DNA from 2 places in the Mumia qirimensis genome. Region 2 is predicted to be linked to the other one. Evidence: predicted binding sites of a transcription regulator. Region 2 holds the regulator's gene; the other holds the start of a gene.
The links. Region 2 encodes LexA, which represses DNA repair genes until DNA is damaged. Its sites were predicted from a motif close to TCGAACANNTGTTCGA; they were not measured.
Positions count from the first base shown of each region.

Region 1: dinB (DNA polymerase IV) is a predicted target of LexA. The motif match lies at 4,636-4,651, and genes of this name have one in related genera.

Region 1 is NZ_CP162023.1:314,038-329,701, reverse strand. It holds gene AB3M34_RS01480 (hypothetical protein) at 1-461, opposite strand, end outside; gene AB3M34_RS01475 (helix-turn-helix transcriptional regulator) at 577-3,315, opposite strand; gene dinB (DNA polymerase IV) at 3,405-4,595, opposite strand; gene AB3M34_RS01465 (glycerophosphodiester phosphodiesterase) at 4,750-5,535, shown strand; gene AB3M34_RS01460 (response regulator) at 5,548-6,210, opposite strand; gene AB3M34_RS01455 (sensor histidine kinase) at 6,207-8,219, opposite strand; gene AB3M34_RS01450 (hypothetical protein) at 8,345-9,061, opposite strand; gene AB3M34_RS01445 (DUF1707 SHOCT-like domain-containing protein) at 9,176-9,733, opposite strand; gene AB3M34_RS01440 (GNAT family N-acetyltransferase) at 9,730-10,284, opposite strand; gene AB3M34_RS01435 (aspartate-semialdehyde dehydrogenase) at 10,326-11,363, opposite strand; gene AB3M34_RS01430 (aspartate kinase) at 11,380-12,681, opposite strand; gene AB3M34_RS01425 (glutamate decarboxylase) at 12,865-14,280, shown strand; gene helR (RNA polymerase recycling motor ATPase HelR) at 14,402-15,664, shown strand, end outside.
Region 2 is NZ_CP162023.1:2,737,388-2,753,051, forward strand. It holds gene AB3M34_RS13180 (hypothetical protein) at 1-1,200, opposite strand, end outside; gene AB3M34_RS13185 (hypothetical protein) at 1,353-2,561, opposite strand; gene AB3M34_RS13190 (DUF1330 domain-containing protein) at 2,670-3,002, opposite strand; gene AB3M34_RS13195 (ArsR/SmtB family transcription factor) at 3,156-3,497, shown strand; gene AB3M34_RS13200 (SRPBCC domain-containing protein) at 3,527-4,003, shown strand; gene AB3M34_RS13205 (threonine aldolase family protein) at 4,085-5,170, shown strand; gene AB3M34_RS13210 (SelT/SelW/SelH family protein) at 5,281-5,565, shown strand; gene AB3M34_RS13215 (serine hydrolase) at 5,562-6,404, shown strand; gene AB3M34_RS13220 (LysM peptidoglycan-binding domain-containing protein) at 6,415-6,912, opposite strand; gene lexA (transcriptional repressor LexA) at 7,148-7,861, shown strand; gene AB3M34_RS13230 (ATP-dependent DNA helicase) at 7,928-10,018, opposite strand; gene AB3M34_RS13235 (ABC transporter ATP-binding protein) at 10,303-11,202, shown strand; gene AB3M34_RS13240 (ABC transporter ATP-binding protein) at 11,199-11,924, shown strand; gene AB3M34_RS13245 (branched-chain amino acid ABC transporter permease) at 11,935-12,813, shown strand; gene AB3M34_RS13250 (branched-chain amino acid ABC transporter permease) at 12,813-13,925, shown strand; gene AB3M34_RS13255 (ABC transporter substrate-binding protein) at 13,931-15,259, shown strand; gene hflX (GTPase HflX) at 15,369-15,664, opposite strand, start outside.

The sequences.
Region 1 (15,664 bases), 2.2 Mb from region 2:
TCGGAGCCGAGGACGAGGGTGAAGGTGTTGCCGGCTGCCACGTCGACCGCCTGGACCCCCGCCGGCATCCCGGACAGCGGCCGAAGTGACGTGGCGAGGCCCGAGCCGGTGATCTGACCGTTGTCGTTCAACCCCGTCCCGTACACCCGGCCGTCGGACCCGCGAACCAGTGAGAACCACGTCGGGCCCGCGGCGACCGACACCGCCCGGACACCCGCCGGAAGGCCCGTCATCGGCGTCAGCGTCGTCCGCGCGCCGGTTCCGGTGAGAGATCCGTAGATGTTCACGCCCGTCCCGTACGGGCGCCCGTCGCGACCGATCACCACCGACGCCACGTTCCCCGCGGCGATCGAGGGCGCGGCCTCGGGCGGCGCGACGGCGTACGCGGGCGTGCTGCCGCTCCCGACCGCGAGGGTGCTCGCGATCACGGTCGTGACGGTCAGGAGGGCGAGGCGGCGCATGGGTGGGCTCGATTCGTACGAACGGCTGCGGTCATGACCTTCGCAGTCTCACGATCGAGCAGCGCGCGCTACATCCGTGGTGACCACCAGGGTGAGCGTCCGTGGCGAGGACCGCTCAGTCGAAAAAGGTGCTCAGCGCCGTCCGCTCCCGGATCCCGAGCTTCCGGAAGACGCTCGCGAGGTGGTACTCGACGGTCCGCTGCGAGATCACGAGGCGCTCCGCGGCGTCCGCGTTCGACATGCCGGCGACGACCTCGCGCGCCACCTCGAACTCGCGTGGGGTGAGCGCTGCGAGCGGGGACGCCGCATCGACGACGTTCGCGCGCCGCGACCCGCAGGCCGCCAGCTCCGAGCGGGCGCGCGCCTCCCACGCGTCAGCACCGAGCCGTACGAACTCGGCGAGCGCAGCGTCGAGCTGCACCCGGGCGTCCGCCTTGCGCCGGAGCCTGCGCAGCCGCAGGCCCCAGCTGAGCTGCGCGCGGGCACGCTCGAACCCGTACGTCGCCTCGTCGTGGAGGCGGACCGCCTCCTCGAAGCCGGCGTCGACGTCGGCCGGGCCGGCGAGCAGCGCACGACATCGCGCCGCCCACGCGAGCGACAGACCATGCTGATCGCGCGTGGCCCGCCTCTCGTACTCGTCCAGCTCGCCGAGCAGCTCGCCCTCACGGCCACAGTGCCAGTAGGCCTCGAACTGGTTGACGAACCGCGAGGTGTAGGCGAGGTTCTCGCCGCCGGTCGCCCGCTCGAGCGCGGCGGCCTGCTCGAGGACCGTGGCCGCGGCGGAGAAGTCCGCGGTCGACAGCAGCAGCATGCCGCGGACACAGGCCTCGCTGTGCGCGAGCGCCGGGCTCTGACGCTCGGTCACCTCCGCCCCGCGCGCCAGCAGCGCCTGACACTCGTCAGCGAGACCCTGACAGGCCCGGATGTAGGCGTGCCGGAGCAGGATGTGCGCGTAGGGCCCGGTGAAGTCGTGGTCCCGCGCCGCCTGCCCCGCCGCAGACAGCTCGAGCACCGCGCGCGACCACTCACCGCGCCGCTCCCACACGATCATCGTGATCGCGTTGGTCGACAACCGTGCGGCGCTCTGGCCGCCGGTGACCCGAGCCAGCTCCTCGCACCGCCGGGCAACCTCCACGCAGCCGTCGAGGTCGCCGAGGTGCGCCAGTCCCAGCCCGGCGAAGCCGAGCGCAAGCGTGGGGTCCGACCGGGCGCCGTCGACCGAGCCGAGCCAGTCGCCACGCAAGAACTCACCTGCGCCCTCGGCGCCGGTCATCAGGTCGAGGACGTCGAGGAGAGCGCGCTGCTCGACGGGGAACTGCTCCTCCGGGACGAGCGTACGAAGGGGGTCGGCGTACGCCGTGGCGCGGGCGACGTCGCCCCATGCCATCCCGTGGGAGACCAGCGAGATCACGAGGTCGAGTCCGACGGCCGCGGGCTCGCCTCCCCGTCGTACGAGGTCGAGTCCGAGGCGGGCGAAGTGGTCCGACTCGACCGGGGGCTCGTCCTGCGACCAGAGCGCGGCCATCACCAGGAGCGTCGCCCACCGGGCCCGGTCCAGCTCGTGCGGAGCGCTGGCGACAAGGGTTCGCAGCAGGCGTGTCGCGGGCCCGGCCGCGCGGGCTTGCATGTACGCCTGCGCCGCGAGCGCCACCAGCCTGCTGCGCTCGGCCGCGGAGGGTTCATGGGCCGCCGCGGACTCCCAGGCGAGTGCCGCCTCCGCGGGCGCACCTTGACGTGTCGCCTGCTCGGCAGCAGCCACGAGAGCGGCCACGATGCTGGCGTCACCCACCTGGCCGACATGCCGGAGGTGGGCGGCGTGGCGTACGGGATCGTCGCGGAAGCAGGTCGCCAGGATGCTGTGAGCGCGTTCGAGGTCGCCGACGGTCGCAGCGGCCTTGACCGCCGCGCCCAGTGTCGGGTGGACCGGCACCCAGCTGCCGTCACGAGGCGTCACGAGTCCGAGCCTCTCGGCCGGATCGAGGTCGACGGAGGTGAGCCCGGCCGCGGACAACGCACGATTCGTGGTGGCACCGTCGAGGTCGTCGAGCGCGACGAGCAGCACCGCGAACCGGCTCGACTGCGACAGCGCCTCGATGCGTGGGGCGTACAACGACTCCAGGGACGGACCGATGCGGAGCCGGGCCGGGAGCGGCTCGCGCCCGCGTCGTTGCTCGTCCCGCAGGTCGAGCGGGGCCTCCGCGAGGGCGAGCGGCAGACCACCCGCCTCGACGGCGATCCGCTCCGCGACGACGGCGCTCATCCCCGGGTGGCGCAGCCGGAGCAGCTCCCGCGACTCCTCGCGGGAGAGCGGCATGAGGACGGTGGTCGTACCGATCCCCCGCAGCTCCTCGCTGACCGGCGCTCGAGTGACGAACCAGAAGACGACCGGATCGGCGTCCAGGCGCCTCGCCGCGAACACGAGGGCCTGGCGTGTCGACGCATCGAGCCACTGCACGTCGTCGACCGCGACCGCGACGAGACCCGCGGTGGCCAGCTCCGAGAGGAACCACACGAGCGAGCTCGCCACGGGAAGGCGGTCGGTCGGGTCGCCGAGGCTGAACGCGACGGCGCCGGCCAACGCGTGGGCGCGAGGATCGGGATGGGCGGCGAGGGTCGACTCGTACGGCGCAAGGAGCTGGTGCAGGCCGGCGTACGGCAGGTCCGACTCGGCGACGTGTCCCGCCGCGCGCAGCACCGTGGCCTCGGGGGCGAGCGTCTCGGACGCTGCGTCGAGGAGTGCCGACTTGCCGCTGCCCGGTGCTCCCGAGACGACGGCGACGCGTGAACGCCCGGCTCGGGCGTGCGCGACCGTGGCCGCAAGGATCCCGAGCTCCTCGTCCCGCCCGATCAGCATGGAACCTCCTCGGGCCAGGGTATCGGCGCCCGGGGTGAGGCGTCCGCGGCTGTGCGTGCGTACGCGAACACGCACAGAGTGGCTCGCGGTCAGTCGGGGAGGGTAGGCATCGCGAAGCCCTCGCCGCGGGTGACCAGCGAACCCCGCAGGACCGCCGCCGAGCCGAACCGCTCGCGCACGTCGTCCAGCGCGAGGTCGAGGGTCGCGGTGTCGGGCTCGCCGAACGGCAGCTCGAGCTGCACGCCCGCCTGCGGGTCGAACCCGCTGACGCTGACGCCGACCAGCGTGCACCCGCGCTCGGCGATCATCGGCTCGGCGACGTCGAGGAGCGAGCGAGCGACGAGGAGCAGGCGCTCCGTGCGTGCGGTCGGCCGCGGGAGCGTGTGGGACCGGGTGGCGCGCTCGAAGTCGTCGAAGCGCAGCCGCAGCGTGATCGTACGGCCCTCGCGCTCCGCCTTGCGCATCCGCCGTGCCACCCGGTCGACGAGGCCGGCGAGCGCGGAGTCGATCTCGGACATCGTCTTCGGGCGGCGGCCCAGCGCCCGCTGAGCCCCCACGGAGCGCCGACGAGTCCCGGTGACCACGGGGCGCGGGTCGCGCCCGTTGGCCAGCGCGTGGAGGTGGTACGCGGCGGCGCGGCCGACGTACGAGGCGAGCGCGTGCGGCGGGACGGCGGCGAGGTCGCCGATGCGTTCGACGCCTCGCGCGCGCAGCTTGGTGGCGGTCTTGACGCCCACGCCCCACATCCGCTCGACGGGGAGCGGGTGCAGGAAGGCGCGCTCGCCCTCGACCGGCACCACGAGGAGGCCGTCCGGCTTCGCGAACGCGCTCGCGACCTTGGCGAGGAACTTCGTCCGGGCGATCCCGACCGTGATCGGCAGCCCCACCTCGTCGCGCACACGCTGCCGCAACCCGGCCGCGATCGACTCCGGCGACCCGACGAGACGGGCGAGCCCGCCGACCTCGAGGAAAGCCTCGTCGATCGACACCGGGTCGACCAGCGGCGTGGTGTCGCGAAAGACCTCGAAGACGGCCTTGCTCGCCGCCGAGTACGCGTCGAACCGGGGTGACGCGACGACCGCGCCCGGGCACAGCGACTTGGCCTCGACGATGCCCATGGGGGTCCGCACCCCGTAGGCCTTGGCCTCGTAGCTCGCGGCGACCACCACCCCGCCCCCGACCAGGACCGGACGGCCCCGCAAGGCGGGATCGTCGCGCTGCTCGACCGACGCGAAGAACGAGTCGAGGTCGGCGTGCAGGATCGTCGCCTCGCCGTTCATCGCGCCGCGTCGTTCAGGCGGTCTTTCGCTCGGTCGTCCATCGAACACATGTTCGCATACTCCGCCGCCACTCTTGGCCAGATCTCAGGCAGCATTCACCTCCCGTCCACCCGCGCCTCGCCCCTGCTCCACCACCTCTGGCGACGCTCGAAGCATGAACGAGCAGATCACCACGATGCGCCGACCACGAGTCGTCGCGCACCGGGGCGCGAACGACGTCGCGCCGGAGAACACGCTCGCCGCTGTCCGAGCAGCGGTCATGATCGGCGTCGATGCGGTCGAGGTCGACGTCCAGTCCACGCGCGACGGGGTCCCCGTCGTGCTCCACGACGCGACGCTCGCGCGCACGACCGACATCGCGCGGCGGTTCCCGCACCGCGCCGATGACCCCGTGTCCACCTTCACCTACGCAGAGATCCGTCAGCTCGACGCCGGCTCCTGGCGCGGCGACACCTTCGCCGGCGAACCCGTGCCGACGCTGGAGCAGGTGCTCGACGCCCTCCGCGCGACCGGTGTCGGGCTGCTCCTGGAGATCAAGCACCCGGAGACCCAGCCCGACCTGGTCCCCGCGGTCGCGGACGTCCTGTCGTGCTTCTCGCCCGGCGTCGCCGTCACCGTCCAGAGCTTCGACGCAGCGTCCCTGCGGACGTTCGGTCGACTCCTCCCGGAAGTCCCGCGGGGCCTCCTGGTGCACCACGCTCCGCGCCAGCCCGTCCTCGAGGCCTGGGCGTCAGCGGTGAACCCCTGGTACGGGACGGTGAGCTCCAGCTACGTGCGCCGTGCGCAGCTCGCGGGCCTCGAGACCTACGTCTGGACGGCGAACGCGCGCGCGGCGATCCTGCGCGCGGCTGACGCCGGCGTCGAGGGCATCATCACCGACCGGCCGCAGCGTGCGCTCGACCTCCTGCGCAGCACGAGCCGGAAGACGAGCGTCCGATGAGCGCCGTCGGGCTCACACCCCGGCACCGAGGCCAGCGTCCCGTGCTGTGGCTACGGCTCCGGCGCGGTCTCGCACGCCAAGTTTCGTCAGGAGGTTCGAGACGTGGTTACGGACCGTCTTCTCACTGAGCGAGAGCGTCCGGGCGATCGCCGCGTTGCCCATGCCGCGTGCCACCAGGTCGAGCACCTCCAGCTCGCGGTCGGTGAGCTCGGGGAACGGACGCGGCCCGCTCGCGGAGCCCCCCGACGGGGGTGACGCGACGTACGAGAGCGCGCGGTCCGCGACACCGTGACCGACGACGAGGTCACCGACGGCCACACCGCGGATCGCCCGCTCCAACCGGTCCGGTGCCGACGACTTGAGCAGGTAGCCACGCGCTCCGGCCCGCATCGCGGCCAGCACCGACACGTCGTCCTCGTGCATCGTCACGACCAGCACCTTGAGGCCCGGGTGCGCGGCGACGAGCTCGCGGGTGAGGACCACACCGGACTCCCCGGCGAGGTCGAGGTCCATGAGGACGACGTCGACGGATCCGTCGATCTGCGCCCTCGCCTGGTCGGGCCCTTCCGCCTGGCCGACGAGCTCGATGCCGTCGAGCGAGCTGAGGAGCCCGGCGATCCCCAGCCGGAACACGGGGTGGTCGTCGACGACGACCACACGGATCGGATCGGTCACGAGACTCCTTCGGGCGCTTCGGCCCGCTGCGGCGGCAGCGGCTCCTCGGCACGGGGGACGAGCGGCAGCGACGCCTCCACGCGGGTCCCGCGGACGCCGTGCGCGGACACCACGACCTGACCACCGAGCTCGCTCGCGCGCTCCATCATGGCCCGGAGGCCGACGCCTTCGCGTGCCTGGCGTGCGATGCCGCGGCCGTCGTCGGTGCACACCACCCGGAGGGCGCGTTCGTCGGCGCTCACCACGATCGTGCAGGCGTCGGCACCGCTGTGCTTGGCGGCGTTGGTCACCGACTCGCTCGCGATCGCGTACGCCGCAGACGCGACGGGCATCCCGAGGCGCGGCAGCGAGCCGCAGCGCAGCGTGACGCCCATGCCGTTCTGACGCCACCGCGCGGCCATCTCCTGGAGCGCCGGACCGAGCCCGAGCTGCTCGATGGCCGGCGGGAGGAGGCTGTGGGAGAGGACGCGGACGTCCTCGATGCGTTGATCGAGCTCGCTCGACAGGCTGACGAGCAGCGACTCGGCGAGGTCGGGATCGGTCCGCAGCGCGTTGCGTACGCCCTGGATGCCGAGGCGCAGCCCCGCGAGCCAAGGGCCCAGCCCGTCGTGGAGCTCGCGGCGGATGACCTTGCGCTCCTGGAGCCGTGCCGTCGTCAGGCGCTCGCGGGCCGCATCGGCGTCGCGGAGCGCGAGGGTCAGGGCGAGACCGGCCGCCAGCAGGTCGCCGAGGTCCTCGATGGCCTTCACGGTGCGCGTGCCGAGCCACTCGCCGGGCGGCACGGTCACGACGAGCCGACCGGTCTCCTGACCACGGTGCACGACCGGCAGGTCGAGGGCGTTGGAGGACGGCACGCCGTACGACGCCACGTCGACGTCACCCACCCGCAGCGCGACCGACTGCAGCCGCAGCGAGCTCGCGACCTGCGCGACGAGCACGTCCAGCAGCTCGCGCTCGTCGTCGGAGGCGAACCCCGCACCGATCCGGGTCATCGCACGGTGCGGTTGCAGCGCGTCGCCGTACACGAGCGCACCGACACGGCTGCCCGCCCACTGGCGCAGGAACGGCGCGGCGAGGACGACGACCACCGCGGCCGCGACCTGGCTCGCCTGCTCGTCGCCCACGGCCTGCTGCACACCGAGCACCGCGAGGACGTACGCGCCGACGAGGAGGACGACGAGGATGGCGGCGACGAGCGCCCGGCTCACCGCGATGTCGATGCCCCACAGCTGCTGACGGAGGACCACGACGAGGATCGCGCCGGAGAAGAGCACCTGGCAGACGAGGTGCGTCACGGCCATCGTCCACGGCGGGATCGCGTACCAGAGGAGCGGCACGAACGAGAGCGACATCGCGGTCACGCCGAGCGTGAGCCACCCCAGGGCCACCCGGTCCCGCTCGGCCGGCTCGTGGCGCGCGCGCCAGGCGACCGCCGCCGCCGTGAGGAGCCCGAGGACGATCGTGACAGCGAGGAGACCCCGTGGGTCGGACATCGGGAAGAGGAGCCGCTGCCCGGTGAGCGCCAGCGTCGTGACCACGCCGAGCGCGAGACCGGTGCGCGACCACGGCCCGAGCGCGCGGTCGCGCAGCAGCCACGGGACGACGACGAAAAGCGCCAGGGTGCCGGGCACCCACGCCCAGCTGAACCACGACTCGACCCAGGTCAGCGACGGCCACCCCCAGACGGCCACGGCACCTCGGTACGCCCCTCCGAACGCCGCCATCCCGCCGCCGACAGCGGCCACCGCCAGCAGCCACGCGACGGGATGGCGCCGCCGCGCCAGGAGCGCAGCGGCCACGGTGCCGTACACGAGCGCCACGCTGGCGTCGACGAAAAGGAAGAGCGCGTCCGGGCCGATCGACGGCGTCGTCATCAGGTAGATCAACGACGCGCCGAGGCCGAGCACCCAGGCCACGAGGGCCACCGCGCGTGCTGCGCGCGGGGACCCTTGGGCAGGGACCGGAACGGTGTCCGACAGGGAGCTGGCGGGCGCCGCAGGATCGTCCATGATCCTCCGACGATAGGGGAACGAGCCCGCCCCCGTTGGTGCTTTCCACGGGCTCGTTCCCGCCACCTGGCCGGCCGGTTCCCCCGATCCGGCGGCCAGGATCCCGCTCCTCCCTGCCGGTCGCGTCATGCCGCGGCGTTCCGGTACGCCCTGTCGCCGACGGTGAAGCCGATCGCCGTGACGAGCAGCCAGAGAGGTCCGACGAAGCCAGCCATGTACTGCAGCGGCGAGATGCCGACGAGCAGGGTGAGACCGCCGAGCGTCGCACCGACGATGCCGATCCAGCGCGGCGCAGCGCCGTGCTTGAACGCCGCGACGGCGATCGCCACACCGGCGAGGCCCGCGCCGACCCACAGCCACGGGATCGTCGCGATCCAGTGGTTGTAGAAGGCGATGGTCTCCGGAACGTCCTTCTCGACGACGTCGGCGGCGAACAGGAACTCCGTGTCGAGTCCCGAGCCCAGCAGGTTCGCGACGGCCGTCAGCCCGATGCCGGCCGCGGCGACGCCGCCGAGCAGGCTCCCGGACGGCAGCGCGGCGTTGAGCCGCCGCACCAGACCGAGCCCGAAGACGACGAGGCCCACCATGCCGGTGAGCATCGCGACGTGCATGACGATCAGCTGACCCTTGGCGTCAGCGAGCCGGTTGGCGATCGCCGTGGGGTCCGAGTAGTCGAGATCGGGGTCCCACAGGCCCATCGACACCACGATCGTCACCAGCCCGAGGGCGGCGGCGGCGATGCCGCTGACGGCCCAGGCGCGCGTACGGACCGGGGTTGCGGACTGCGTGGTCCCCGGAGGGTCGGCGAGGAAGACCTCGCCCATGGACGTCGGATCCTTCATGACTGTGCCTTTCTGGTCGTTGTTGACCAGAGCACTGTCGCGGTCCCGGCGTCCCGGGTCCCAGGGCTCGGTGTCCCGACCTGCCGGGACGTTCCGCGGGCGGTGGCCCGGGCATCAGGAGCCGGGAAGCTCCTTGCGCTGCTGCCGGCGGACCTTGCGCTCGAGCTTCGCGCGCTCCTTGGCGACGTACTTGTCGCGGCTGGCCGACTTCTCGATCGCGTCGGCGAACGCGATAACGGCGACGATGATCGGCCACGGGAAGTGAGGGTTCCAGCCACCCGCGAAGCTGATCGCCAGCCAGATCCCGGTGCAGATCAGCGTGATCGTGATCGACTCGACCCACGCGTCGCGTCGTTTGCGCTCGTACGCCTTCACCGCCTCGCGCTCGAGGTCGGGGCCGCTGCGACGCACCGGCGGCGCCGCCGCACCGGTCGCCGGCACGAGGTCGTCCATCAGTGGGAGCATGTCGCCGAAGGTCCGCAGGCGCTCGGCACTCTCGGCCCGCTCGTCGTACTCCTCGCGGCTCAACCTGCCGTCCGCGAACGCCTCGCCGAGCACGTCGGCGAGCACGGCGCGGTCGGCATCACCGGCGCGTAAGCCGGACACCTCGGGATCGCGCGGGTCGCGCGTGAAGCGACCCCACGGGTCGCCGGTGGGAAGGATCTCGCTCACGCGTCCGATCGTTGCACATCGTCGGACCGCTGCAGCCCGCGCTGGCGGGCGGGGAGCACGAACCGGTACGCGTCGAACGCCGGGCCGTCGTCGCCGAACCACCGCACCTCGTACGATCCGAGCGGCGTCCACCCGCGCGCCGCGTACAACGCCCGTGCCGCCACGCTGTGGGCGACCGCCTCGAGCGCGAGGGCGCGCTCGGTGCGGGCGGCGTACGACTCGACGGTGTCCAGGAGCGCGCCGGCGGCTCCCGTCCCCCGGGCAGCGGGCGACACGAAGAACCGTGACAACGTCAGCGCCTCCGCTGGGTCGACGCCCAGGGCGGCGGCCGAGACGGGGTCGGCTCCGACCTGAAGGGCGGCCTGCCCGACGACGACGCCGTCGAGCTCCACGGTCCACGCGGGGCCGTCGGGTGCGGTCAGCCACCCCGCCCTCACGTTCGTGCGCATGATCGGGTAGCGGTCACGCTCGTGGACGAGCGCGAGGACGTCGACGAGCGCCGGGACGTCGTCGGCGACCCGACGGCGTACGACCGGGGCTGCGGCGCTCACCGCGTCAGCATCGGGCACCCCCGTCACCGAGCAGCGCTCTGTCATCGAGCAGCGATGAGCTCGGCGATCTGGATGGTGTTGAGCGCCGCTCCCTTGCGGAGGTTGTCGTTGCTGATGAACAGCACGATCCCGCGGTCTCCGTCGATGCTGGCGTCCTGGCGGATCCGGCCGACGAGGCTGGGGTCCGCGCCGGCGGCCTGGAGCGGGGTCGGCACGTCGACGAGCTGCACGCCCGGCGCCTCGGCGAGCAGGGCCCGTGCACGATCGGGCGTGATCGCCTCGGCGAACTCGACGTTCAGCGACAGCGAGTGACCGGTGAAGACGGGCACCCGCACGCAGGTGCCGGCGACCCGGAGGTCGGGGATGCCGAGGATCTTGCGCGACTCGTTGCGGAGCTTCTGCTCCTCGTCGGTCTCCTCGGTGCCGTCGTCCACGATCGAGCCCGCGAGCGGGATGACGTCGAACGCGATCGGTGCGACATACTTCTGGGGCTCCGGGAAGTCCACCGCCGACCCGTCGTACGTGAGCGCGCGAGCGCCGGCGACGGCCTTCTCGACCTGGGTCGCCAGCTCCTCGACGCCGCCGAGACCGGAGCCGGAGACCGCCTGGTAGGTGCTCGCGACGAGCCGGACGAGACCGGCGGCGTCGTGCAGCGGCTTGAGGACCGGCATCGCTGCCATCGTGGTGCAGTTGGGGTTGGCGATGATGCCCTTGACGGCCTGATCGATCGCCTCGGGGTTGACCTCCGACACGACCAGCGGGACCTCGGGGTCCTTGCGCCAGGCCGACGAGTTGTCGATGACCGTCACGCCGGCCTCGGCGAACCGGGTCGCCTGGACGCGGGACATCGTCGCTCCGGCCGAGAACAGCGCGACGTCGAGCCCGGTCGGGTCGGCCGTCGCCGCATCCTCGATCACGATGTCCTGACCGGCGTACGAGAGCGTCTTGCCGGCCGAGCGCTCGGAGGCGAAGAAGCGGATCTCGTCGATCGGGAACGCGCGCTCCTGGAGCAGCGTGCGCATGACGCCGCCGACCTGCCCGGTCGCTCCGACGACGCCGATCTTCAGCCCGTTGGCCATGGTTCTGTGCTCCTTGTCAGCGGCCGGAGCCGCCGTAGACGACGGCCTCGACCTCGTCCGAGTCCAGGTCGAACGCGCGGTGCGCGGCACTCACCGCATCATCGATCTGCTGCTCGTTGACGACAACCGAGATTCTGATCTCGGAGGTCGAGATCATCTCGATGTTGACCCCGGCGTCGGCGATCGCCTTGAAGAACTTCGCGGAGATGCCGGGGTTCGTCCGCATGCCGGCACCGACGAGCGAGATCTTGCCGACCCCGTCGTCGTACTGGAGCTGGGCGTAGCCGACCTCGTCCTTGAGGCGCGCCAGCGTCGTCATGGCGGTCTGCCCGTCCGCGCGCGGGAGCGTGAACGAGATGTCGGTGAGACCGGTCGCGGCGGCCGACACGTTCTGGACGATCATGTCCAGGTTGATCTGCGCATCTGCCAGCGTCTCGAAGATGCGGGCGGCCTCACCGACCTTGTCGGGGACCCCGACCACGGTGATCTTGGCTTCGCTGCGGTCGTGCGCAACGCCAGAGATGATCGCTTGCTCCATCACGGGGGCCTCCCCATCGCCTTCGTTCAAGATTTCGGACATCCGCTCCGCGCTCACGACCCACGTCCCCACCTTGGAGGAGAACGAGGAGCGGACGTGGATCGGCATGTTGTTGCGGCGCGCGTACTCGACGCAGCGCAGGTGCAGGATCTTGGCGCCGTTGGCCGCCATCTCCAGCGTCTCCTCGTACGAGATGACCGGGATGCGGCGGGCGGTCGGGACGATCCGGGGGTCGGCGGTGAAGATGCCGTCGACGTCGGTGTAGATCTCGCAGACGTCGGCCTCGAGGGCGGCAGCGAGAGCGACGGCGGTCGTGTCGGAGCCGCCGCGTCCGAGCGTGGTGATGTCCTTGCTGTCCTGGGAGACGCCCTGGAAGCCGGCGACGATCGCCACCGCGCCCTCGCCGACCGCCTTCGTGATGCGGCCCGGGGAGACGTCGATGATCTTGGCCTTGCCGTGCTCGGAGTCGGTGATCACCCCGGCCTGCGAACCCGTGAACGACTGGGCCTGCTGGCCGAGGTTGCCGATCGCCATCGCGAGCAGGGCCATGGAGATGCGCTCACCGGCCGTCAGCAGCATGTCGAGCTCGCGCCCGTCGGGCAGCGGCGACACGTCGTGGGCGAGGTCGAGGAGCTCGTCCGTCGTGTCGCCCATGGCGGAGACGACCACGACGACGTCGTGGCCGGCCTTCTTGGTGGCGACGATGCGCTGCGCGACGCGCTTGATGCTGGCGGCGTCGGACACCGACGAGCCGCCGTACTTCTGCACGACAATGCCCACGAACGTACCTCGGATGTGTGTTGCGATGGTTGTGGCAGGACGCCACGTCGCGCCCAGGACAGTCTAACGGCGCACCCCACGGCAGCCCGGGTCGTCTCGGGGTGCGGGCGACGGGGCGGAGCGCCACGATGTGTTTCGACTGCCGCGCGGCCCCGCGCTGCACTCCAGCGAGAGGGAATCGCCATGCCCCTACGGCCCGAAGAGCACGCGGCGTACGACCGAGACCACGCTGCAGCCCGTGACGTGAGCGTCAACCCCATCTTCGCCCGCGAAGGAGAGGCGACCTCCGTCCCGCGTTTCAAGATGCCGGAGTACTCGCTCCTGCCCGAGACCGCCTACCAGATCGTCCACGACGACGCGATGCTCGACGGGAACGCCCGCCTGAACCTCGCGACCTTCGTCGGCACCTGGATGGACGACCACGCAGGACGCCTCTATCTGGAGGCGGCGGACAAGAACATGGTCGACAAGGACGAGTACCCCGCGACCGCGGCGGTGGAGACCCGCTGCTGGACGATGCTCGCCGACCTCTGGCACGCGCCGGACCCGCTGCACACGATAGGGACCTCGACGATCGGGTCGTCGGAGGCGTGCATGCTCGGCGGACTCGCGCTCAAGCGCCGATGGCGGCACGCCCGCACGGAGGCGGGGAAGTCGAGCGACCGTCCCAACCTCGTGATGTCGAGCGCCGTGCAGGTGTGCTGGGAGAAGTTCTGCAACTACTTCGACGTCGAGGCACGCTACGTCCCGATCAGCGACGACCACCGCTGCCTCGACGGGCACGAGCTCGACAAGTACGTCGACGAGAACACGATCGGCGTCGTCGTGATCATGGGCGTCACCTACACCGGCGCCTACGAGCCGGTCACGGAGATCGCCGCCGCGCTCGACAAGATCCAGGAGGACACCGGCCTCGACGTCCCCATCCACGTCGACGGGGCGTCCGGGGCGATGATCGCGCCGTTCGTCCAGCCGGACCTCGCGTGGGACTTCCGGGTCGACCGCGTGGCGTCGATCAACACGTCGGGGCACAAGTACGGCCTGGTCTACCCGGGTGTCGGGTGGATCGTCTGGCGCGACACCGACGCGCTGCCGGAGGACCTCGTCTTCCGGGTGAGCTACCTGGGCGGCGACATGCCGACGCTGGCGATCAACTTCTCCCGGCCCGGCGCACAGGTGCTCCTTCAGTACTACCTGTTCCTGCGGCTCGGGTGGGAGGGCTACCGCGCCGTCCAGCAGACGTGCTCGGACGTCGCGCAGTACCTCTCGTCGGAGATCGCGAAGTTCGACGCCTTCGACCTGTGGAACGACGGGAGCGACATCCCCGTCTTCGCGTGGCGGCTCAAGGACGGCCACACCGAGAACTGGAACCTCTACCACCTGTCCGACCGGCTGCGGATGAAGGGATGGCTCGTCCCGGCGTACCCGATGCCGGCCGACCTCGTCGACGTCACGGTGCAGCGCATCGTCGTGCGCAACGGGCTGAGCCATTCGCTGGCTGCCCAGCTGCTCGACGACATCCGGACCGAGGTGGAGTATCTCGACGGGCTGAACGCCCCCATGCCCACCACGGGGCAGCACCCGACGTTCCACCACTGAGGCAGTGAGGCACGCAGGGGAGACATAGAGAAGGAAGGGGTCGAGGACCCCTTCCACTCCCAACGTATAGCGCACCCCGGGGCTTGTGGCAAGGCCCGTGTCGCGTCGCACAATCGTCCTCGTGACTCTCAGCGCCTTCGACCTTCCCGACGATCTCGCACCCAAGTCCGACCCCGCACTGATCAGCGACGACGAGCGCCACCTCGCGGCGATCGGGGCCAGTCTCGAGGCCTCGATCGCCGAGCTCACAGAACGTCTCGACGCCACGCTCAAGGAGCCCGGCGGCAAGGGCCAGGCCGCGATGGACCGGGACCTGGAGGTGCACCGGCTGACGGCTCGGCTGCGCGTCCTGCGTCGCTTCGGCCTCGACCTCTGTCTCGGTCGCATGGTCCTCGAGGACGGTGACGTCGTGTACGTCGGGCGGCTCGGCCTCACGGACAGCGACGGCCGCCGGCTTCTGATCGACTGGCGGTCACCCGCGGCGGAGCCGTTCTTCGGGGCGACCCACGCCAACCCGATGGGCCTGGCGAGCCGGCGCCGGTACCGCTGGACCCGAGGCCGCGTCACCGACTACTGGGACGAGGTGTTCACCCCGGACGGCTTCTCGGAGACGGCCGCCCTGGACGACCAGTCGGCATTCATCGCGAGTCTCGCGAGCGCCCGGTCTCCTCGGATGCGTGACGTGCTCGGGACGATCCAGTCCGACCAGGACGCGATCATCCGGGCCGGGTCGCGCGGCGCTCTGGTCGTCGACGGAGGGCCAGGCACCGGCAAGACGGTCGTCGCGCTCCACCGCACCGCGTACCTGCTCTACTCCGACCCTCGCCTCGGGCACCGCAAGGGCGGGGTGCTGTTCGTCGGTCCTCACCAGCCGTACCTGTCCTACGTCGGCGACGTCCTCCCCAGCCTCGGAGAGGAGGGTGTGCAGACCTGCACGCTGCGCGACCTCCTTCCCGAGGGCGCCACCGCGAGGCCCGAGCCGGATCCCGAGGTCGCCCGCCTGAAGGCGACCGCGGGAATGGTGAAGGCGATCGAGCCGGCGGTGAGGCTGTACGAGGAGCCGCCCAGCGAGGGAATGACGGTCGAGACGCACTGGTCCGACGTCTGGCTCAGCGCGTCGGACTGGGCTGAGGCGTTCGGGTCGCCGGATCCCGGGACACCGCACAACGAGGCACGCGACGAGGTGTGGGAGGAGCTGCTGTCGATCCTGGTCGACAAGCACGAGACCGACGACGAGGGGGGCGCGTCACCGGAGATGGTCCGCCGGTCGCTCCTGCAGAACGCGGGACTGGTCGACGCGTTCGCCCGCGCGTGGCCGCTGATCGAGGCGACCGACCTGGTCGGCGACCTGTGGACGGTGCCTGCCTACCTGCGGATATGCGCT
Region 2 (15,664 bases):
CTTGCCGTACCCCTTGCTGTTCTTCGCCTTGACGAAGACGACGTGCTTGCCGTTGCGCAGCTTCGACCGCTTCACCTTGTACGACCGCTTGCCGGCGGGCAGGTTCTTCGCGAACAGCGTCTTGCTGCCCTTCTTCACCACGAGCCGATAGCCCGTGATCCTCGCGCCGCCGTTGCTCGCCGGCGCCTTCCACCGGATCGTCCGCTTCTTGGCCGCCTTCTTGCCCGCGACCTTCAGCGCCCGGGGCTTGCCCGGCACCTTCACCACCGGCTTCGGCGGGACGGGTGCCGCGAAGAGCCGCGCGAACACCGAGTATGCGCTTGAGTTGTAGTTCGCGACAGCGAATCCTCCCGACGCGAGCACGACGATTCCCGTCGGATTGTTGAGGCCGGTGGCGACCCCTCCGACGAGCTTCAGCGGTGGCACGCTGCCGTTGGCGCTCGGCGAGAACACCTTGACCACGGATGGGAAGAAGCTCGCGGCGTAGACGCGTCCAGCAGCGTCGGAGTCGAGGCCGTTGACCTCCGTGGCACCGAATGCGTCGACGATCGTCCGAACGGGTGCCGCCGCTCCGTCGGCATCATTCGCATACGCCCGTAGCTGGGTCCCGTTCGGTGTCCAGATGACACCGTTGGATGCGACGTGGATGGCGAACCCTACGCCGAGCCCGGTCACCGAGCGGAGCGTCGGTGCCGGGCTACCGGACGCGGACGGCACGTAGACGTTGTAGCGGTCCAGCTTCCGCACGTAGACCCGTCCGCCGGGATCGACGTCGACGCCGAAAGCGTTGCCGGCTCCCGTGCCGAACGACTTCACTGGGGCGACGTTGCCGTCGGCGCCGGGAGCGAAGATCCTGACGGTGCCGTTGACGTTGACGACGTACAGGAAGCCGTTGACGTCGATCGCGACATCACGGGGCCCGTCGATCCCGGTGGCTACCCCCGTCACGACGCGCAACGGCCCCGATGGTCCCGAGGCGTTGCTCGCGTGCACGACAACGGCGTTGTTCAACTGGCTGGCGACGTACACGTTCCCTGCTGCGTCACGGTCGAGGCCGATCGGGAGGTTCATACCTCCGGAGACCGTGCGTGCGGGCGGGATGTTCACGTCGTCAGCAGATGCGGGTGGCGCGGCGACGAGAGCGCTGCCGACGAGCGCGGTCGAGGCGATCAATCCGATGACGTACAGCGGTCGGTTCATGAGAATTCCCCCTCGCCCTCCACCGTGCGCGCACCACGGGTCATCACGGGCGGACTTTGCATGGACCCGCAACCAGTCGGGGCCGGCTCCTCAGAGCCGACCCCGACCGATCTCGTACGACCCGAGCCGTACGACCTGCGCGCTTCGCCCTACTACTTGCGGACCCGGAACGCCTTCTTCGCGTTCTTACCGAATCCCTTGCTGTTCTTCGCCTTCACGAAGACGACGTGCTTGCCCTTGCGCAGCTTGGACCGCTTGATCTTGTACGACCGCTTGCCAGGACCGAAGTTCTTCTTCAGCAGCGTCTTGTTGCCCTTCTTGACGACGAGCCGGTAGCCGGTGATCGCCGCACCGCCGTTGTTCGACGGTGCCTTCCACGACACCTTGCGCTTCTTCGCGCTCTTCTTGCCGGCGACCTTCAACGCCCTCGGCTTGCTCGGGGCAGTCGCGAAGAGCGTCCCGAACTCGAGCACCGACTGGCCGCTGAAGTTGGCGACCGTGAGGCGGCCGCCGCTACCGACGGCGATGTGGCTCGGCCGGTCCAGCTGGGTGGCGGCGCCGCCGAGGACCTTGAGCGGATCGACGTTGCCTTCGGCGTTCGCGGCGAAGACGACAGCCGTGCTCACGACGTTGAAGTTCGTCGCGTAGACGCGTCCTGCGCCGTCCGTACCGAGCCCGACGATCGGGGCGGTGAGTCCGGTCTTGGCGCCGGCGATCGTTCGCAGCGGAACTGCCGCTGCGTTCGCGTTCGGAGCGTACGCGCGAAGCGCCGCTCCCGCGTCGGCCCACGTCGTACCGTTCGCCGCGACGTGCACGCCGTTGCCTGCGGGAACGCCCGTGATCTGTCGGCTGGTCGGTGCGGGGTTGCCCGCGGCGGCCGGCGAGTAGACGTTCACGGTCGTGGACTTGCGGACGAAGATGCTTCCCGTGGGTCCGACATCGAGCCCGAGCGCAGCACCTGCGCCGGTCCCGAAGGTCTTCACCGGCGGGTCAGCGCCGTCGGCGGACGGCGCGTACACACTGACCGTGCCGTTGTTGTTGGCGACGTACGCGAACCCGTTGCTGTCGACATCGACGCCACGCGGGTTGTTGATCCCGTTCGTGAGAGTACGGGTGGGTGCGGCGGCACCGTTGGCCCCTGCGGCATAGACGACCAGGTTGTTCTGACTGAAGTTGGTCACATAGATACGGCCGGCGCCGTCTTTCGCGAGACCGAACGGACTCGTGGTCGCGCCTGTGATCTTGCGTGCCGGTGCGACGTTGACGTCGTCGGCGGATGCGCTAGGTGCGGTGGCTACCAAGGCGCCACCGACCAGTGCGGTTGCGGCCCCGAGGCCGATCACGCGGATGGTGTTGTTCATAGGAATCTCCCCCTTCGCGCAACACGATCCGCTCGCGAGGGGTCACGGCATGTCTGATTTGTCCGCCGCCATCGACGCAGCCGGAGCGCTGCTCGACCGCCGCCCCACTCAGCTCGCTGCGGCGCCGAGCACGTCCGTCGCTCGGTGGTCAGCATCGACGCCGTCCACGATGATCACGTCCGCGACGGCGTTCTCCGTCCGCAACGGCAGGATCGCCTGGTAGGCCTCCGATGCGTACCAAGCCGCCGCCCGCTGCTTGTCAGGAAAGGCGATCACCACGATCGTGCCGGGCCACACGCCCTCCATCGCCTCGACGTCAGCGCCGTGCACGGCGAACTGGCCACCGTGCGGCGCGAGGGTCTGCTCGATGCGCTCGAGGTACTCGACGATCCCTGGACCCATCGTCACTTCGCGCATGTGGGCGATCGCATAGGCGGTCATGGTTCTCCTCGTTCGTGGCTGGTCGTTCGATCCTGTCAGCGCCGCCCTGTCAAACGCCATGCCTTTATTGGTCATGGTTCAGACCAGGGGTTGACAGCACCGCACGACCACGGCACTCTAGAACCATCACGTTATACAACTGATTGGTTATGGATGATGACGGACGACGAGCTCGACCTCGTGTTCGGGGCCCTCGCGGACCCGACCCGGCGGGCGATCCTGGGCAAGCTGGCCCAGGGCGACGCCAGCGTCAACGAGCTCACGGGGATGTTCGCGATGTCGCAGCCGGCGGTGTCGCGCCACCTCAAGGTCCTCGAGCGGGCGGGGCTGGTGTCCCGCTCGCAGCAAGGCACGATGCGGCTCAGCCACCTCGAGGCCGACGCACTCCGGGAAGCCACCGACTGGCTCGCGGACTACCGCGCGTACTGGGAGGCCAGCTACGCCCGGCTCGATGCGCTGCTCGCCGAGATCGACCCGCCGTCCGACCCGTCCTGACCCGATCACCGAGCTCCCGAGGGGGAACCATGTCCGACCTCAAGGTCACCGCAGCACCGGGTACGAGCACCATCCAGATCACCCGTACCTTCGCCACCACGCCCGACCGCCTCTTCCACGCCAACGTCAACGACGAGTGGCAGAAGAAGTGGCTGGGTCCCGACAAGTACGAGACCGAGATCGCCATCAACGAGGTACGCGACGGCGGACGCTGGCGCTGGACCCAGCGCGACGACGACGGCAACACGCACGGCTTCCGCGGCGTCTACCACGGTGAGCCTTCCGTGGAGAACGGCATCACCCGCACCTTCGAGTACGAGGGGGTGCCCGGGCACGTGTCGCTGGAGACGCTGCGCTTCGTCGACCTCGGCGACGGCACCACCCGGATGGAGGCGACGAGCGCCTTCGCTTCCGTCGAGGACCGCGACGGCATGGTCCAGTCCGGCATGGAGGGAGGCATGGAGGAGGGGTTCGTCCGCCTGGACAAGCTCCTCGCCGACTCCTGACAGCGCAGCCTGAACCCTGTCGGCACCGCCTGACACGCTGCCGCCGAAGCCTCCGCCCGCCCGCCGAATAGGCTGGCGGGCGTGGCAGCATTCGCATCCGACAACTACGCCCCCGCCCACCCGGCGATCCTCGAGGCCGTCGCCGCGGCCAACACCGGGCACGTCGTCTCGTACGGCGACGACCGCTGGACCGCACGCCTCGGCGAGGTCGTACGACACCACTTCGGCGACCAGGCCCAGGCGTACCCGGTGTTCAACGGCACCGGCGCCAACGTCGTCTCCCTCGGCGCGCTCCTCCCCCGCTGGGGGTCGGCGATCGTCACCGACGTCGCCCACCTGCACACCGACGAGAACGCCGCCCCCGAACGCGTCGCCGGCATCAAGCTGCTCCCCGTCTCGGCGCCCGACGGCAAGCTGACGACCGACGCGCTCGACCAGTACGCCGCCAACCTCGGCGACCCGCACCGTGCGCAGCCACTGGCGGTGTCGCTGACGCAGTCCACCGAGCTCGGCACGGTGTACTCGATCGACGAGGTACGCCGCATCGTCGACGCCGCCCACGCGTACGGGATGCGGGTCCACGTCGACGGGTCCCGCATCGCCAACGCCGCCGCACACCTCGGCGTCGGTCTCGGCGCCCTCACGACCGAGCTCGGCATCGACGCCCTGTCCTTCGGCGGCACCAAGAACGGCATCCTGCTCGGTGAAGCCGTCGTCGTCCTCGCGCCCGATGCCGTCTCCGGGCTCGAGTTCATGCGCAAGACGTCGATGCAGCTCGCCTCGAAGATGCGGTACGTCTCGGCGCAGCTCGCCGCCCTCCTCGACCCGGAGGACGACCTCTGGCTCCGCAACGCCACCGCGTCGAACGCACGCGCCTCTCAGATGCGTGCCGGCGTCGACTCGCTCGCCGTCGAGCTCGCCGCGGACGGCCGGGTGCACGAGTCGGGTGCGCCGCTCCTGCACGTCGAGCAGCCGACGCAGGCGAACGTCGTCTTCCCGACGTTGCCGAAGGCGGTCGCTGACGTCGTGCGCGCCGAGCACCCGTTCTACGACTGGCGCCCCGGAGCCCATCCGGACCTCGTCGAGTCCCGGTGGATGTGCTCGTGGGACACCACCAGCGAGGACGTCGACGCCTTCCTTGCGAGCCTCCGTAAGGCGTTCGGATGACCACCCCCGCCTCCCCCGCTGGTGCAGGCGCGGCCTCCCCCGCTGGTGCAGGCGCGGCCTCCCCCGCTGGTCGAGGCGACGAAGTCGATCGAGACCCCTCCCTCCCCCGCGTGGAGATCGTCTACTGCACGATGTGCCAGTGGCTGCTGCGCGCCGGATGGATGGCGCAGGAGCTGCTCAGCACCTTCAGCACCGAGCTCGGCGCGGTCACGCTGGTCCCCAAGACCGGAGGGGTCTTCCGGATCACGGTGGACGACCACGTCGTCTGGGACCGCAAGACCGACGGCGGGTTCCCGGACGCTGCGGAGCTCAAGCGCCGGGTCCGCGACCAGATCGACCCTGATCGCGAGCTCGGGCACGCAGACCGTACGACGCCGACGGGCGACGCAGGATGACCGCGCCGCTCCCGCCGCTCCCGCCGCTTCGCGACGGCCTGCGATGGACCGTCGAGGTGCGTGACGCGGACGCCGACACGGTGCTCGCGTCGGTCGAGCCAGACCTGGTGCTGCGTACGGCGAGCATCGGCAAGCTGGTGCTGCTCGTCGAGGCCGCGCACCAGATCGCCACCGGGGCGTTGGACCCCGCGGAACCCCTGACTCGTACAGAGGAGGACTGGGTCGCCGACTCGGGGCTGTGGCACCTCCTGGCGACCGAAGCCCTGCCCGTCGTCGACGTCTGCCGACTCGTCGGCGCCGTCAGTGACAACCTGGCCACGAACGTGCTGCTGCGCCGCATCGGGATGGACGCCGTGACCGCGACGGCCGAACGGATCGGGATGGCACGGAGCCGGCTGCTCGACCGCGTCCGCGACGACCGCGGACCGTCGCACCCACCGACGCTCTCGGTCGGCTGCGCGACAGACCTCGCCCAGCTCTGCGCGCGCTTGCACCGCCGCGAGGTCATCTCGTCCGCCGTGAGCGAGCACGTGACCGGTTGGCTCGCCACGAACACCGACCTGTCGATGGTCGCGAGCGCCTTCGGACTGGACCCCCTCGCTCACGCCGAACCGGACCGGGGAATCGTGCTGTGGAACAAGACCGGCACGATCTCCACCGTCCGGGGAGACGTCGGCCTGGTCTCCGGCCCCGCCCGGACGCTTGCGTACGCCGTGGTGGCCGAGTGGGACGAAGGTGCTCCGGCATGCACCCGCGATGACGTCCTCACCGATATGGCCGCCATCGGCGCGTGGATGCGCGACATCGTTGAGGTCGAAGCGCCCGGCCACGGTCGGTAGACCGATCGACTCAGTAGAGCGGGATGTAGATGGTCGAGCCTGCCGCGACCTCGCCTGCACTCTCGAGCGAGTTGAGCTCGGCGATGTCGTGGACGGTCTCACGGATGTCGCCGCTCGGGTTGGCGTCGGCAGCAAGGTCCCAGACGGTCTCGCCCGGCTGGACCACGACCGCCCGGCTCGGCACCGGATCGCCGGCGTCGGAGGTGGCGATCACCTGCGTCCCCAACCCGACGGTCAGACCGCCCACAGCGAGCAGCGCCGCAGCGAAGACGGCGAGGCGACCTCGTCGCGTCAACCGGTAGGCGGGCCGGGAGGCGGGACGCGGAGTCGGCCGAGGAGGTGCGGAGCGCGGCGCCGTCCGGGGACCGTCGACGAGCGCCCGCCCGGCAGGATGGCGCTCGACGGCGCGCATCAACGGCGTGTCGAGCGCGACGACCGTGCGGTCGGCGCGCTCGAGGTCTCCGGCGTGGCCGGCGGGGCGATCAAGGGTGGTGCGGACGGTGCTCATCGTGTCCTCCGTGTCTCGGACTCGTGGGGCCTGTCCGACCGACGCGAGGTAGGCGATCAGCCCGGAGCCCGGAGCCTGAGCCGAACAGGCGTTCGATCGAACATGCGTACGAAGATAACCACACCCGGTGACACTTTTGAAGGACCCGTTCGAACAAACTTTCGACGTGTCGGCGTCGACACGCTGATCGAACATATGTTTGATCGTGTCGTCGGCCGGGTCTAATGTCAGGCCCATGACCAAAGCCGAGGTTTCCGAGCTCCCCGACGGACCGCCGGACGCGAGTGGCCTGACCCCTCGCCAGCGCCGAGTCCTCGAGATCATCCGCGAGTCCATCGAGCAGCGCGGCTATCCGCCGAGCATGCGCGAGATCGGCGCCGCGGTCGGTCTTGCCAGCGTCTCCTCGGTCGCCCACCAGCTCAAGGTCCTCGAACGCAACGGGTTCGTGCGTCGCGACCCCAACCGGCCGCGCGCGATCGAGGTGTTCCTCCCGGACGTGCTCGCGGCGCGCCGTTCGATCGGCGACGCGCTCGACTTCGGGTTCGACGACACCGGCGCCGGCGACGCCCGCCCCGCCCCCGCGTACGTCCCGATGGTCGGCCGCATCGCAGCAGGCGGGCCGATCCTCGCCGAGGAGCGCGTCGAAGAGGTCATGCCGCTCCCCCGCACTTTGGTCGGCGACGGCACGCTCTTCATGCTCGAGGTCCGCGGCGACTCGATGGTCGAGGCAGCGATCTGCGACGGCGACTACGTCGTGATCCGTCAGCAGCCGACCGCCGAGAACGGCGAGATCGTCGCCGCGCTGATCGACGGGGAGGCGACGGTCAAGACCCTGCAGCGCAAGAACGGCGAGGTGTGGCTGCTGCCGCACAACCCCGCGTACGAGCCCATCGACGGCACTGACGCCACGATCCTCGGCAAGGTCACCACGGTCATGCGGCGCGTCTGACCCCGCGCGCCGTGTGCGGGGGCGCGGGATCCCCTCGGTCCCGTGCCCCCTCGCGCGCCGGCGAGATCAGGACGCAGCGGCGTCCAGGCGCTGGAGCGCGGAGAGCACCTGGGCACGGTCCACGGTCCGCCACATCGGCGGCATCGACGACGCCAAGAAGCTGCCGTACCGTGCCGTCGCCAGACGCGAGTCGAGCACCGCGACCACGCCGCGGTCGTCGGCGCGCCGGATCAACCGCCCCGCTCCCTGCGCCAGCAGGAGCGCGGCATGGGTCGCGGCGACCTGCATGAAGCCGTTACCGCCCTGCCGTTCGACGAGACGCTGACGCGCGCTCATCAACGGGTCGTCGGGCCTCGGGAACGGGATGCGGTCGATGATCACCAGCTGGCACGTGGCCCCTGGCAGGTCGATGCCCTGCCACAGGCTCAGTGTCCCGAAGAGGCAGGTCCGAGGGTCCTCGACGAACCTGCGGGCCAGCTCCGGCAACTGCGCGTCGCCTTGGCAGAGCACCTCGAGGTCGGGCATGCGTTCGCGCACCGCCTCGGTCGCGGCCTCCGCACCCCGACGCGACGAGAACAAGCCCAGAGTCCGTCCTCCGGCAGCGCGTACGAGGTCGACGATCTCGTCGGTCGTCGCGCCGCCCATCCCGTCGCGCCCGGGCGGCGGCAGGTGTCGCGCGACGTAGAGCATGCCCTGCTTCGCGTAGTCGAACGGCGAGCCCACGTCGATGGCGCGCCACGCGAAACCGCCGATCCTGTCGTCGCCGGACTCGCGGTCGTCGGCGACGTCGTCATCGGACGCATCGGCCTTGCCGGCGCCCTGCGGCGCGGGCACCTCACCCTCCTCGACCTTGTCCGCACCCCACAGGCCGACGGTGCGGGCGACCGGATCAAACCCGCCACCCAGCTTGAGCGTCGCGCTCGTCATGACGACCGTGTTCTCGCCGAACAGCTTGTCGCGCAGGGTGAGCGCGACGTCGATCGGTGCGATCCGCAGCTCGTTGCCACCTCGGGACCCGTCACGCTCTGCCAGCCACAGGACGTCTGACTCGGACGCGGCAGCCATGCGCTCGGCGACCTTGCGCACGTCGTCGACCATCGCCTTCGCCTGCTGGCGAGCGGCGTCACCGTCGCCGGACTCCTTCGGCTCCTTCGGCATCGACGAGTGACAGTCGCGCGCAGCGTCACGGACGAGCGAGAGCGCATCGGCGAGCTGGTCGGACGGTGACGCGATCCGGCCGGGCCCGGTCGCCTCGAGTGCGTCGCGCAAGGCGTCGGACGCGTCCTCGAGGTCGTCCGCCTCGCGGCCGCGTACGAACGAGCGCGCTCGCCTCGCCGCGCGCTCCACCATCGGCGGCGACAGGTCGGCGGTCGACGCCTGGGTCACGCGGGCGACGAGCTCGTGGGCCTCGTCGACGACCACGGTGTCGTACTCCGGAAGCATCGGGACGCCGTCGATCGCGTCGATCGCGAGCAGCGCGTGGTTGGTGACGACGAGGTCGGCGTCCGCCGCGTGGTCGCGAGCGGCCTCGGCGAAGCACTCCCCCGCGTACGGGCACCGGCTCGCGCCCAGGCACTCGCGCGCGTGCACGCTGACCTGACGCCAGGCCCGCTCCGTGTGGGACGGCGCCGAGTCACGGTCGCCGACGCCGCCGCGGTCGGACTCCTCCTCGGCCCACGCGCGGAGCGTGACGACCTCCTCGCCCAGCGAGCCGGTGGGCGCCTCGATCAGCACGCCCTGGTCGTCGGGCGCACCCTCGCGGATGCGGTGCAGGCAGGCGTAGTTGCCGCGACCCTTCACGACCGCGGCGTGCGGCGCGCGACCGAGCACCGTGGACGCACCGGCGAGCAGCGCCGGGATGTCGCGCTCGACGAGCTGGTGCTGGAGGTTGAGCGTGGCGGTCGCGACGACCACACGGCGGTCGTGGAGCAGGCTGGGCACGAGGTAGCCGAGCGACTTGCCCGTGCCCGTGCCGGCCTGCACCAGGAGGTGCTGACCGGTCGCGAACGCGTCCGACACGGCTTGCGCCATCTGGACCTGACCTGGGCGTTCGACGCCTCCGACCGCTCCGACCGCGGCGTGCAGCACCTCGCGTACGCGCTCGACCCGCGAGGCGTCGGCAGTCGCGGCTGGCTGGTCCGAGATCGACGAGGTCACTGCCGAAGCCTAGCGACCGGCGACCGCCGACGGGACCCGCGACCCACAGGTGTCGGAGGCGGCGAGGCGGGGCGGCAACGTACGCAAGATGGTCGCGGCCAGCAACCGTCCACGCGGCAAACAAGCGATCCGCTTCGACCCCGCGTCACGCTCCGGTAACGATTCACCTCTAGCTCGGACTAAGCGCTTGCTTACCTGTGGGAGATCGGTAGCGTTCGGCGGGCAACGCTGCCATGTGGTCGGGGTCACACCCCGCTCCACACGACACATCCGGAAGGACTCGCGTGACCCCTCCCATCGAGCCCGATCCTGAGTCATCACCTTCGGGTGGCGACTCACGTCAGCACCGCGCAAGCCACTACATCGCGAAAGGTGTCACCGTACGATTCGGCGGCCTCGTCGCCCTCGACGACGTCAGCCTCACCGTCGAGCCCGGCCAGGTCCACGGCGTCATCGGACCCAACGGCGCCGGCAAGACCACCCTGTTCAACGTCTGCTGCGGCTTCGTGAAGCCGGATGCCGGCGGACTGACCTGGGACGAGCGAGAGCTCACCAACCTCCACGCCCACGACCTCGCCGGTCTCGGCATCGCACGCACTCTCCAGGGCGTCGGGCTGTTCCCCGGCATGAGCGCCCTGGAGAACGTGATGACGGGCGCCGGGGTCCGATCGACCAGCGGCTTCGTCTCGGCCGCGTTCGGGCTCCCCCGCGCCCGGCGCGACGAGGAAGCGCTGCAAGAGCGAGCGATGCAGACGCTCTCGGACCTCGGCGCCGCACACCTCGCCCCCCGCTATCCCGGGATGCTGCCCTACCCGGACCAGAAGAAGGTCGCGCTCGCCCGCGCCCTCGTCTCGGAGCCGCGCCTGCTGCTCCTCGACGAGCCCGCGGCCGGCCTCTCCGAGGGCGAGATGGACGAGCTCGGCGACCTCGTACGCCAGCTGACGTCCCGCATGTCGGTGCTGATCGTCGAGCACCACATGGACCTGGTCATGCGGATCTGCGACCAGATCACGGTCCTCGACTTCGGGCAGGTCATCGCCCGGGGCACTCCGGCCGAGGTGCGGGACGACCCGAAGGTCATCGCCGCCTACCTCGGCGCCGAGGTGTCCGCGGGCGCGGAGATCGACACGACCCTGCTCGCGACCGGTTCGCACGGCGGCTCCGACACGGCGAAGGGGGCATGAGCGTGCTCGAGATCAAGAACCTCACCACGACGTACGGCCCCGTGAAGGCGCTCGACTCCGTCGACGTCACCGTGGGCGCCGGCCAGATCACCGCGGTCCTCGGCGCGAACGGCGCCGGCAAGACCTCGCTGCTGCGGACGGTCTCGGGGCTCGTCAAGCCGGTCGACGGCACCATCACGCTGGACGGCACCGACATCACCGGCAAGCCGACCGAGTCGATGGTGCACCGCGGCATGGCGCACGTCCCCGAGGGGCGCGGCGTCATCGCCGAGCTCACCATCGAGGAGAACCTGCGCCTCGGCATGCGGGGCGCGGCCAAACGTCCGAACGACGTGCCGGCCCCGGTCCGGACGCTCGACGACGCCTACCAGCTGTTCCCGGTGCTCGGCGACCGCCGCAGCGCCCAGGCGCACACGCTGTCGGGCGGTGAGCGGCAGATGCTCGTGATCGCGCGAGCGCTGCTGTCGCGGCCCACGCTGCTGCTCCTCGACGAGCCGTCGCTCGGCCTGGCACCGCGGATCGTCGCGCAGATCTTCAACCTGGTCCGCGCCCTCGTGAACGACTCCGGGCTCACCGTGCTCCTCGTCGAGCAGAACGCCCGCAGCGCCCTGTCCATCGCGCACACAGGTGTCGTCCTGAACCTCGGCAAGGTCGTCGTGACCGAGTCGGCCGAGGTCCTCCAGAACGACGCCACCCTGCGCCACTCGTACCTCGGGTTCTGAGGAGGACACCGTGCAGCACTTCATCAACGTCCTGCTCAACGGGATCACCCAGGGCATCGTCATCGCGGCCTTCGCGCTGGCGCTGGTGCTGATCTTCCGCTCGACGCGCATCGTCAACTTCGCGCAGGGCTCGCAGGCCATGTTCACCACCTACATCGCGCTCACCCTGATGAACCGCGACTTCCCGTACTGGGCCGCGTTCGCAGGAGCGCTCGTCGCGGGCTTCATCATCGGCGCGGTCCTCGAGCGCGTCGTGATCCGTCCCCTCGAGGGCGGCATGGAGCTCAATATCGTCATCGCCACCCTCGGCCTGTACGTCGCCATCCAGGCGCTGGCCGCGATCCTGTTCGGGTCGGACTACCAGTCCTTCTCGTCCCCGGTGGGGCTGTCCGGGTTCCAGGTCGGCGACCTCAACCTCGCGCTGACACCGACCAGCATCTTCGTGCTCTGCACCGTCGGGGTCGTCGTCGTCGGGCTCACCCTGCTCTTCCAGAAGACGCAGCTCGGCCTGACGATGCGTGCCGCCGCGTTCGACGGCGAGGTCTCCCGCATCCTCGGCGTCAGGGTCTCCCACCTGCTGACGTTCGGGTGGGCGCTCGCCGGACTCGTCGGATCGGTCGCCGGCATCCTCGTCGCGTCCGGGTCGTTCATCTACCCCAGCTACATGGAGTCGCTCATCGCCTTCGGATTCATCGCCGCCGTCATCGGCGGGCTCGACAGCCCGATCGGAGCAGTCGTCGGGGGTCTCATCCTCGGCACCGTGAACTCGCTGGTCTCCGGATACCTCGCGCCCGGCCTCGTCACGATCGGCGCCTTCGTCGTCCTCATCGCCGTGCTGCTGCTCAAGCCCGGCGGCCTCTTCTCCAGCACCCAGGCAAGGAGGGTCTGATGTCGACCGACATCACTACCGCCGTACCCGCTGCTCCCCGCGGCCCGTCGGCGATGCAGCGACTGGTCGGCCTCAACCTCGTACGAAGCCTGCTGGTGTCGCTCGGTGTCCTCGTGATCGGGGTCGTCCTGCTCGAGTCCACCGACGCCTACACCAACACGCAGCTGTCGTCGGTCACCTACTTCACCATCGCGGCGATCGGCCTGACCGCGCTCACCGGCCTCAACGGACAGATCTCGCTCGGCCACGGCGCGCTGATGGCGGTCGGTGCCTACACGACCGCGCTGATGCTCGACACCGACTCGCCGCTCCCCTTCCCGGTGATCGCCCTCGCGGCGATCCTCGTGACGTCGCTGGTCGGGTTCGTCGTCGGCATCGGCGCCGCACGCCTCCACGGTCCGTACCTCGCCGGTGCGACCCTCGCGTTCGCCATCGCGCTCCCGAGCGTCGCGCTGTACTACAAGGGCACCTTCAACGGCGAGGCCGGCCTCACCGTCGTCGCGCCGCAGCCACCCGAGTGGTTCGTCTCGTTCATCGATGCCGTATCAGGCACCTTCGCCACGGGATCGAAGTACGTTGCCTACCTGGGGCTGTTCGCCCTCGTGATCGCCCTGTTCTTCGCCCTCAACCTGGGTCGCTCCAAGGTCGGCCGCCACTGGCGGGCCGTCCGTGACCAGGAGGTCGCCGCGGAGATCGCCGGCATCAACCTCGGCCGTACCCGCGTGCAGGCGTTCGTGATCAGCGCCGCGTACGCCGGGCTGGCCGGCGCCGTCATGGCGATGGTGGTCCGCCTCGCGGCGCCCACCGTCTTCACGCTCGTCCTGTCGCTCTCGCTCCTCACGGCCGTGGTCATCGGCGGCCTCGGCAGCATCACCGGCGCATTCATCGGCTCAGCCGTGCTGGTCTTCCTGCCCCCGTTGGTCACCGACCTCTCGACCGAGTCGGGACTTTCCGACACCCAGTCGGCTCAGATGTCACCGCTGATCTACGGGATCGTCCTCGTCCTCGTCATGCTGCTCGCACCTGGCGGCGTCATGGGGACCCTCTCGATGGCATGGCGCCGCCAACGCGCCCGTCGTCAACTCACCGCAACACCCACCAAGAAGGGATGAGATCCATGGCTCATCAGCCCATGCCGGCGCGCAGGAGTCGCCGGCTCGCACTCGGGGCCGCTCTGGCAGCCTCCGCTCTGGTCGTCGCCGCGTGCGGCGGCGGTGACGGCGACGGCGGTGGCGGGAGTGTTCCCGGCATCACTGACGACTCGATCAAGATCGGCGGCCACTTCCCGCTCACGGGCGTGGCAGCGCCCGGCTACAGCGAGATCCCGCTCGGCCACAAGGCGTACTACGACTTCGTCAACGCCGAGGGGGGCGTCAACGACCGCGAGATCGAGTTCATCGCGAAGGACGACGGCTACAACCCGGCCAAGACGACCGAGGTCGTCAACGAGCTCGTCCTCAAGGACCAGGTCTTCGCGGTGGTCGGCGGACTGGGCACGCCGACGCACCAGGCCGTCACGAACTTCCTCAACTCCGAGGGCGTTCCCGACCTGACGGTCTCGTCCGGCTCGATCCTCTGGGACAACCCCGAGGAGCTGCCGATGACCTTCGGTTGGCAGCCCGACTACGAGTCCGAGGGCAAGATCATCGGCCAGTACATCGCCGAGAACATGCCTGACGCCAAGGTCGGCGTGTTCGGTCAGGACGACGAGCTGGGCGAGGACGGCACGAAGGGCCTCAAGCAGTTCATCGAGGACCAGATCGTCTCCGAGGTCAAGTACGTCCCGGGCAACACCGACGTGGGCCCGCAGATCGCGGAGCTGCAGAAGTCCGGCGCCGACCTCGTCGTCGGGTTCAACGTCCCTTCGTACACGGCGCTCTCGCAGCTCGTGTCGATGAAGCTGAACTACAAGCCGACCTGGTTCTACACCAACGTCGGCTCCGACCCGGGCCTGGTCGGGTCGCTGCTGGAGAAGTTCTCCGAGGGCGCCGTCAAGGGGAGCAGCCCGCTCACCGGCATCTACACCACCTCGTACATGCCTGAGAGCGACGACACGGACGATCCGTGGACCCAGCTGTGGCAGAAGGTCTGGGACGAGTACGGAGACGGCTCGCCGCTGACGAACTACAAGATCTACGGCATGTCCGAGGCCTACACGGTCGTCGACGCGATGCAGCGTGCGGGTGAGGACATCAGCCGCGAGGGCATCGTGGACGTCTTCGAGCAGGACGGTGCGGACCTCGATGGTCCGAACTATGTGCCGTTCCGTTACTCCGAGGACCGTCACGCCGGCATCGGCGGCATGAAGCTCGTCCAGCTCGACGCTGATGGCAGCGCGGAGGACAAGACGCCGATCCTCAAGACGGACGTCGGCGACGCCGAGATCGAGGAGTTCACCGACGAGCCGGGCACGCCGCCGGAGTCGGGGATCCCCGGCAGCGACTGATCATCTGCTGCTAGACCGGCCGTGCGCCGGGCACCGTTCCTGGAGGGGACGCGGTGCTCGGCGCACGGTCTTTTGGTCTCGATCGCTTCGCGCCTCGACCAGCGAAGGGTCAGGCGTACTCGGCGACGGCGCCGGCGAGGCCGTCGTGGACGCGCGCGATGACGTGCGTGCCGTCCGGGGTGTGCTCGATCGTGTCGATCTCGCCGTGCAGGTGGATCTGGTTGAGCAGATCGCCACGGGAGTAGGGCAGCACGACGTCGATCTTGACCGCCGGCAACGGCAGGTCGGCCTCGACAGCGCCGAGCAGCTCCTCGATGCCCTCGCCCGTCCGCGCAGACACGACGACAGCGTGCGGCTCGCGAGCGAGCAGGCGTGAGAGGACCAGCGGATCTGCAGCGTCCGCCT